2 regions of the Shewanella sp. Koi 1 genome follow, and region 2 is predicted to be linked to the other one. Evidence: riboswitches for the same ligand, from Rfam matches in the RefSeq annotation. Region 2 holds a riboswitch; the other holds the start of a gene.
The links. Region 2 has a riboswitch for lysine ahead of lysC (lysine-sensitive aspartokinase 3). Riboswitches for the same ligand answer to the same signal wherever they lie in the genome.

Region 1: it holds a riboswitch for lysine, as region 2 does, so the genes downstream of both, ACUZ8J_RS14135 (Na+/H+ antiporter NhaC family protein) here and lysC (lysine-sensitive aspartokinase 3) in region 2, are expected to answer to the same signal.

What each region holds. Positions count from the first base shown of each region.
Region 1 covers NZ_JBREJM010000001.1:3,215,651-3,220,043, reverse strand. Annotated here, with positions in the region: gene ACUZ8J_RS14145 (electron transfer flavoprotein subunit beta/FixA family protein) at 1-726, shown strand, start outside; gene ACUZ8J_RS14140 (electron transfer flavoprotein subunit alpha/FixB family protein) at 728-1,654, shown strand; lysine riboswitch at 1,750-1,946, shown strand; gene ACUZ8J_RS14135 (Na+/H+ antiporter NhaC family protein) at 2,026-3,594, shown strand; gene ACUZ8J_RS14130 (M3 family metallopeptidase) at 3,711-4,393, opposite strand, start outside.
Region 2 covers NZ_JBREJM010000001.1:4,040,638-4,045,030, reverse strand. Annotated here, with positions in the region: gene arcA (two-component system response regulator ArcA) at 216-932, opposite strand; gene ACUZ8J_RS17880 (DUF3293 domain-containing protein) at 1,519-1,953, shown strand; lysine riboswitch at 2,195-2,369, shown strand; gene lysC (lysine-sensitive aspartokinase 3) at 2,513-3,868, shown strand; gene ACUZ8J_RS17870 (succinylglutamate desuccinylase/aspartoacylase family protein) at 3,870-4,393, shown strand, end outside.

The sequences.
Region 1 (4,393 bases), 820 kb from region 2:
CGTGTAGTTGATGCCAATGTGAAGGTCAGGGTAAAAGCTGACAACACCAGCGTTGATACCGCAAACCTCAAAATGGCGTTGAACCCTTTTTGTGAAATTGCAGTAGAAGAAGCGGTTCGTTTAAAAGAAGCGGGCAGCGCTACTGAAGTTGTGGTCGTCAGTATCGGCAATAAAGCCGTTCAAGAACAATTACGCACCGCGTTAGCATTAGGTGCTGACCGTGCGATTCACATTGATACTGAAGAAGAGTTAACGCCTGTATCGATTGCTAAATTACTCAAAGCCGTACAAGAAAAAGAACAAGCGCAATTAGTGCTGTTTGGTAAGCAATCTATTGATGGCGATAATAACCAAACTGGTCAAATGTTTGCTGCCTTAACGGATATGCCACAAGCCACTTTTGCCTCTGAAATCAAAGTAGAAGGCAATTCAGTGCAAGTGACTCGTGAGATCGATGGCGGGATGCAAACCTTAAGCCTGCCGCTGCCAGCAGTGGTGACCGCCGATTTACGCTTAAACGAGCCTCGTTATGCTTCATTGCCTAACATCATGAAAGCCAAGCGTAAGCCATTAGATGTGCTCACTGTTGCGGATTTAGGTGTGACGTTAAAAGCCCATCAAACTGTGGTGAAGGTGACGCCACCTGCCGAGCGTAAAGCAGGCATTATGGTTGCGTCGGTAGCTGAGCTGGTTGAAAAGTTAAAAAATGAAGCGAAGGTGATCTAACATGGCCATTTTAGTATTAGCAGAACACGATAATGCGGCACTGAAACTGGATACCGCAAAGGTTGTCACCGCAGCGCGTGCAATTGGTGAAGATGTCCATGTATTGGTAGTGGGGCACCAATGTGGCGCCGTGACGCAAGCCGCGCAAGCCCTGCAAGGCGTCGCTCAAGTATTGGTCGCCGATAATAGTGCCTATGAAGCGCATTTAGCCGAAAACGTGGCTAAATTGCTGGTGGACTTAGCACCAAACTACAGCCATATCCTCGCAGCAGCATCGAGCGCTGGCAAAGATACGCTACCGCGTGTGGCGGCGCTTTTAGATGTAGCGCAAATTTCTGAAGTGATTGCAGTGGTGAGCGGCGATACCTTTGTTCGCCCAATTTACGCAGGTAACGCTTTAGCGACAGTACAAAGCCATGATGCGATTAAAGTGATGACAGTCCGTGCTAGTGCCTTCGATGCGGCGGCCCAGGGCAACAGTGCTGCCGTGACTACCCTAGACAAAGTGTTTGAAGCCAAAACTCAGTTTGTCTCTCAATCACTGACGGTTTCGGCGCGTCCAGAGTTAGGGAATGCGGGCATTATCGTTTCTGGTGGCCGTGGTATGGGCAGCGGTGAAAACTTCGATATGTTGGAACAACTGGCGGACAAACTCGGTGCCGCGGTTGGTGCATCACGTGCTGCGGTTGACGCAGGTTTTGTGCCTAACGATCTGCAAGTGGGTCAAACCGGTAAGATTGTGGCACCAAACCTCTACATCGCTGTAGGGATTTCGGGCGCGATTCAGCATTTAGCGGGGATGAAAGACGCGAAGGTGATTGTGGCAATCAACAAAGATCCTGAAGCGCCGATTTTCCAAGTGGCAGATTATGGTCTCGAAGCTGACCTGTTCGACGCCGTTCCAGAGTTGATTTCAACTCTAGGTTGATTTTATCCGTGATCTAAGTCAAAGTAAGCGGCTTTGCGGTGGCAACTGCTTAGCCGCTTATGTTTTTATGTGCCTCACGCCCGTGTATGGGCGTTCTTAGAAGTAGAGGCGCACCAAATATCAGTAGTGATCAGTAGGGTGATTCCGTTGATCGTTCACGAAAGGATTTGGTGCCGAAGTGGTTTGATTTATCACGATCAACTGCTGGGGTTGTGCCAAATAGGTATAACACTGCCATAGTATTTTCTGATACGGATATTAGAAATAGTTACTATGGAGCGCTACTGATAGGACAGGTGATCTTGGGTATCTATTGCCTTTTCCCACCAGTTCAGTCGCCCTCCATTCGTATTTTGACGAAGAAATAATCAATGACTGTAGTTAGTTATGCCGATTCGGCGCTTTCTCTGCTGCCGCCTGTGGTGGCAATTGTATTGGCGATTTTGACTCGCCGCGTTCTCCTTTCCCTCGGTTTGGGGATTGTGATTGGGGTGTTATTACTCAATCAGTTTTCACCTGCGGCCAGCGGTGAATTTCTATTTAACAGTGTAAAAGGACTTTTTTGGTCGGAAGATGGTGTAAATTCTTGGAATTTATACATCCTCGGCTTTTTAATTGTGCTAGGGATGATCACGGCATTAATTACCGTCAGTGGTAGTGCGCGGGCATTTGCCGATTGGGCACGTTTGCACATCCGCAATAAACGCGATGCCAAATTACTGACCATGTTTTTAGGCTGTGTAGTCTTTATCGATGATTATTTCAATAGCTTAGTCGTTGGTTCTGTCGCAAGGCCCGTCACCGACCGTTATTATATTTCCCGCGCTAAGTTAGCCTATTTATTAGATTCAACGGCGGCACCGGTTTGTGTTATTTCGCCGGTATCCAGTTGGGGCGCTTATATTATTGCGCTTATCGGCGGCATATTAACCGCCCATGGTTTTGCTGACTCTGGTCATTTGAGTGTGTTTATTCAAATGATCCCTATGAATTTCTACGCTATTTTCTCTTTATTATTATTACTTTGCGTTGCATTTATGGGCTTAGATATTGGCCCTATGCGTGAGCATGAATTAAATGCGCAGCGCGGTAATTTATATGATGAGAATAAAGGATTACCACCCGGGGCGAATGCCGATTTACCCGAAGCCGAAACCGGTAAAATCCTCGGTTTATTCTTACCTATTACCGTGCTGGTATTTGCGACCCTGTATTTTATGATCGACAGCGGTGCCCAGGTATTAGCGAAAGAAGGTATTGAATTTCATATTATTTCAGCTTTTGAAAAAACCGATGTTAGCTCATCACTATTCTTTGGTGCCCTGATTGGTTTAGCGGTTGCGCTGGTACTAAACCTAGTGCAAGGCGTTGAAAAGTCGATGGTCGTCAAAGGCGTGGTGCAGGGCGCTCGTTCTATGCTGCCTGCGATTTACATCCTGTTATTTGCATGGACCATTGCCGGCGTGATTGGCCAGCTTGAAACCGGTAAGTTTATGGCAAGCCTCGCCACAGGCAACATTCCCTTTGCCTTCTTACCTGCGTTGATGTTTGTGTTAGCGGGTCTAACGGCGTTTTCTACCGGCACCAGTTGGGGCACGTTCGGTATTATGCTACCGATTGCCGCGGATATGGCGATGGGCAGCCATACAGCCATGATGTTACCTATGCTGGCTTCGGTTTTGGCGGGCGCGGTATTTGGTGATCACTGCTCACCGATTTCGGATACTACGATTTTGTCGTCAACTGGCGCGAGCTGTCACCATATCGACCACGTTGTGACTCAGTTGCCTTACGCTGTGATTGTGGCGCTGATCAGTATGGTGGGTTATGTGGTGCTTGGCTTTACAGAATCGGTGAATGCGGGACTGCTGACCTGTGGCGTGCTGTTTGTCTTAAGCATTGTGTGGTTACGACTCAAATCCCAAAGCAACGCGAAATAAGCCTGACTTCAGCAAAGCGGTTTATTCGCGAGTCTTCATTGTGAATTTACTGAACACTCAAAACAAATCAGCCAGCATTATGCTGGCTGATTTTTTTATCTATCATACATCCCAAATTACAGGGCGGTGTTGAGTCCACGGCGGTTCAATAACCCTTCGGTGGTAGGCTCTTGACCACGGAAGTTTTTGTAAGCTTCCATTGGTGCAATGCTGTTGCCCACTTCGCGAATCGTCTTGCGGTATTTCATGCCGATTTCACGGTTTAAGCCACCTTGAGTTTGCACGTAAGCGTAGGCATCCGCCGCTAAAATCTCACTCCACATGTAAGCGTAGTAACTTGCTGAGTAACCACCCGGGAAGGCGTGGGCAAAGTAAGTTGACTTATAACGTGGTGGCACGGCAGTGATATTTAAGCCGTGTTTTTTCAGCGCATTGGCTTCGAATGTCGCCACATCTTGCAGTGGGGCATCTGGGCTTAATGAGTGCCATTCCATGTCGACGAGCGCCGCAGCCATATACTCTAAGGTATCGAAGCCTTGGTTAAAGCTGCCGGATTTGAGCAGTTTTTGCAGCAAATCATCGGGAATTGGCTTACCTGTTTCGTAGTGTTTGGCGTAGTTGGCTAACACTTTAGGGTGCGCTGCCCAGTCTTCTTCGAAGGTTGATGGGAATTCCACAAAGTCACGGGAGACAGAAGTACCCGCCAAGCTTGGGTAAGTCACCTTAGAGAACATACCGTGGGTACCATGGCCCATTTCGTGGAACATAGTGGTGACTTCGTTGTAGCTGACGAAGGTCG
Region 2 (4,393 bases):
ATCTGAGTTAAGGCTGTGGATAGCACTTGGTCGTGAGCAACTCCCATCCCAATCGATGTGCATAAGGTTTGCGATGGCTATTTAAGCTCGGTTATTCAAGTTTAGCGATTCAAGTTTGGCGGGGTGATCAAGCGGGACAGAGGATTTGCCATATTGCAGAGATAAAAAACCAGATCCGAGGATCTGGTTTTTATTATTCAAACGGACTTCGAAGATTAGTCTTCTAAGTTACCGCAGAAACGGTAGCCTTCACCGTGGATAGTCGCGATGATTTCTGGCGTATCTGGCAAGCTTTCGAAGTGCTTACGAATACGACGGATAGTCACGTCAACAGTACGGTCGTGTGGCTTTAACTCACGGCCAGTCATCTTCATCAGCAGATCGGCACGAGTTAAGATTTTGCCTGGGTTTTCAACAAAGTGCAGCATAGCGCGGAATTCGCTACGTGGCAGTTTGTAAGATTCACCCTGTGGGCTCACCAGAGAACGGCTATTGATCTCTAGGCTCCAATCGTTGAAACGGTAGTATTCGACAGAGCTCTTTTCTTCGACTTCGTTACCAGCGCTATTCACACGAGTCAGAAGGTTGCGAGCACGAATCGTCAATTCACGTGGGTTGAACGGCTTGGTAATATAATCGTCCGCGCCAATTTCAAGTCCAAGGATTTTGTCGACTTCGTTGTCACGGCCTGTCAGGAAGATCAGACCGATGTTGTTGATTTCACGTAATTCACGTGCCAACAACAGACCGTTTTTACCTGGTAGGTTAATGTCCATAACCACTAGGTTAATTTTGTTTTCCTGCATAGCCTTATGCATTTCTGCGCCATCATTGGCCTCAGTTACCACATACCCTTCTGCCTCGAAAATACTTCTCAGCGTGTTACGGGTAACGGCTTCATCTTCAACGATCAGAATGTGCGGATTTTGCATATTAATTACCTAAATTTTAACCAATTTTATTCTAACCATAAGGACCGCTTACATCGGATCCTTATATTCATAAAATGTTGATACTTCCTCTAACTGCTCTGTGCTTCAAAGGAAAGATCTTTACGGCGACACATCAGGATGTATATAAAGTGCACGTTTAAAGTGTAATACGATAAAACGTAACCAGTATCAACTTCGATAAGCAATAGTTATAAATAGTTCCTTAACTATTGTTTTTTTTAAAATGTTTAAATGATAACTCAAATGTAGAACACATTTTAAAAGATGTCTGGCTAGCCTTGGGTGATTTCACAGAGGAATCTAACAAACCCTTGTCAAGATTAAGCAAACTTAATGTTATCTGCTCAACTAGCCAATGGCGTCATTGTACTCGTTTTAGGCATTTGTTAACAAATGAAATGTTAACAAATTTCTGGATGAGGCCCTGATTTACCATGATATTTACTTTAGTCATTGATTAGTATAACTAATGTATTTTTAATTCTTGTGACCTAGTTCACGCCTCTTTGGATTTTGGAGGCGCTCTGCTACACTAACTCGGGTTCATTTTTCGACTAGACTACCAATGGACAACATGACTCAAGATTTGTGGCAGCATTACCAGAAGCCGTTGTTTTTGCTTACTCAAGCATTATCCTGTGATTTTTCCTTTGCTGTAATTACCGCCCATAATCCCGCTTCAACCCTCCTCAGTCCCAGCCAAAACCGTTTACTCGACCGCCAACTTCTCCGTGATATTGAATTAATCGGCAGCCCCTATCGTGCAATGGTGGGCGCATCGCCAGATTTATCCCATATGGAAAAGAGCTGGGCGGTGTTTGTCGATAGAAGCATGGCGCTGCAGTTGGGGAAAAAGTTTAATCAATACGCCATCTACATGGTGGAAAAGGGTGAGGTGAGTTTAGTGCCTTGCACCATCACTGGGCATGATGAAGTGTGTTTAGGCCTGTTTAATGATCACGTGCGTTTGGTTTACGAACTGCCGGATCTAGCGACCTAAGCCCCGCGAGTTTATTACTATTTTTCTTATCCGGCTTTGCCTGTAAAGGGCAAGGCTAGGCCAGTTATTTTTTAATCCTGTTAATGCCTGCATGATACCTCGCCGCCATTTTTGCTTTGGCTTTACCGCTAAATTGCTCATTGTTTTTAAAAGCGTTTATTGAATTTGTTTATGCGATGTGAAATTAGCATTGACTTCATTAGGGGTTTATTGCTACTTTTTTCGTCCCTTTCCGGCGGAAAGGAACAGAAGAGGAGCGTTAACTAGGTAGTCAGTCAGAGGAGCACAAACTCCAGCGATGATTGATGAGGGAGATTAACGCCGAGGCATAGATGTGGTTGCTGCATGTTTATGTCGGTCGCTTAGGCTGAATCCTAACGATTGTCACCTGTAATTGGTGGAGAGCTTCTGGTGACGATTGCTGTTTCCCTTCTATTGGGGTGCGTATCATTGAGCACCAGGCTCTTCGAACGAAGTTGGTTCGGAGCGTAATCATGTTAGTTAATCAAGATCTTATCCTAGTTTGTGCCGTGTCTTCTGCTTCTGCGGAGGTACGATAATGTCTCTTGTTGTCGCAAAATTTGGTGGTACCTCAGTCGCCGATTACGGTGCAATGAATCGCTGCGCCGATATCGTACTGGGCAATCCCGATTGCCGTTTAGTAGTGGTTAGCGCCTCCAGTGGCGTGACTAACCTCTTGGTTGAACTTACTCAAGAGTCGATGAACGACGATGGTCGTTTACAGCGCTTAAAGCAAATCGCGCAAATTCAATACGCTATCTTAGATAAACTGGGTCGCCCCAACGATGTAGCCGCGGCATTGGATAAGCTGTTAAGTCGTATGGCGGTATTGAGCGAAGCGCTAGCATCCCAACGCAGCAAGGCCACCATGGATGAGTTATTGTCCCTTGGTGAGCAGTGTTCGTCGGCATTATTTGCGGCGGTATTGCGCGAAAAAGGCGCCAACTCGAGTGCTTTCGATGTGCGCCGAGTGCTGCGCACCGACAGTCATTTTGGCCGTGCTGAGCCACAGGTTGAGCAAATTGCGCTTCTTTCGTCTGAGCATTTATTGCCGCTGTTATCTGAGCAAGTGATTGTGACTCAAGGCTTTATTGGTTCAGATGAGGCCGGACAAACCACTACACTTGGCCGTGGCGGTAGCGACTATTCTGCGGCATTGTTAGCCGAAGCCTTAAAAGCCTCTGCGGTTGAGATTTGGACCGATGTGGCGGGGATTTACACGACCGATCCGCGTCTTGCGCCAAACGCCCATCCTATTGCCGAAATCAGTTTTAACGAAGCCGCCGAAATGGCGACTTTTGGTGCCAAAGTGCTGCACCCTGCGACGATCCTGCCTGCGGTGCGCCAACAAATTCAAGTGTTTGTCGGTTCGAGCAAGGAGCCTGAAAAGGGCGGCACTTGGATCCGTCATCAGGTTGAAGATGCGCCTGTGTTTCGCGCTGTTGCGCTGCGCCGCGACCAAACGCTACTCAATTTACACAGCCTGCAAATGTTGCATGCTCAGGGCTTCTTGGCTGAAACCTTTGCCACACTGGCAAGGCATAAGATCAGTGTGGATTTGATCACCACTTCAGAAGTTAACGTATCGCTGACCCTAGATAAAACCGGCTCTGATTCAAGCGGCCAAGGGCTGTTGAGCGAAGCACTGCTGCAGGAATTATCACAGCATTGCCGTGTGCGTGTTGAAGATGGTTTAGCACTGGTGGCGATTATCGGTAATCGCATTGCCACCACAGCCGGTATCTGCCGCCGGGTGTTTGAAGTACTTGAGCCCCACAATGTGCGTATGATCTGCCAAGGTGCTAGCCCGCATAACTTGTGCGTATTGGTAGCCGAATCAGAAGCGGCGCAAGTGGTTAAAGCACTGCACGAAAACCTGTTTGAAGGCGCGTAATATGCAACCGACTGCGTCGTCTTTAACCATTGGGGAGCTTGCCGCAGGGCAAGCACTCACTCTGCCGATTTACCACTTCAAGCCAAGTGGTCATGTTTCTGGCCCTAAAGTGTATATTCAGGCCAATGTCCACGGCGCCGAGGTACAGGGGAATGCGGTGATTTTCCAATTGATGAAGCAGCTCGAGCGCTGTGACATCTTAGGGGAAATTACCTTAGTGCCCTTGGCAAATCCGCTGGGGATAAATCAAAAGAGTGGTGAGTTTACGCTGGGGCGTTTTGACCCTATCACAGGGGCAAACTGGAACCGCGAGTACTTAAATCACTCGATTGATTTACCCACTTGGTACCGTGAACATGCCGAGCTTAGTGATAGCGAACTTATCCAAGCTTATCGCAGTACCTTAGTCGAAGCGTGTCAGCAGCGATTGCGCAACGAGTGGGGCGTGACCACGGGCCACAGATTAGCGGTTAATCTGCAGGCCATGGCCCACGAGGCGGATATAGTACTCGATCTGCATACTGG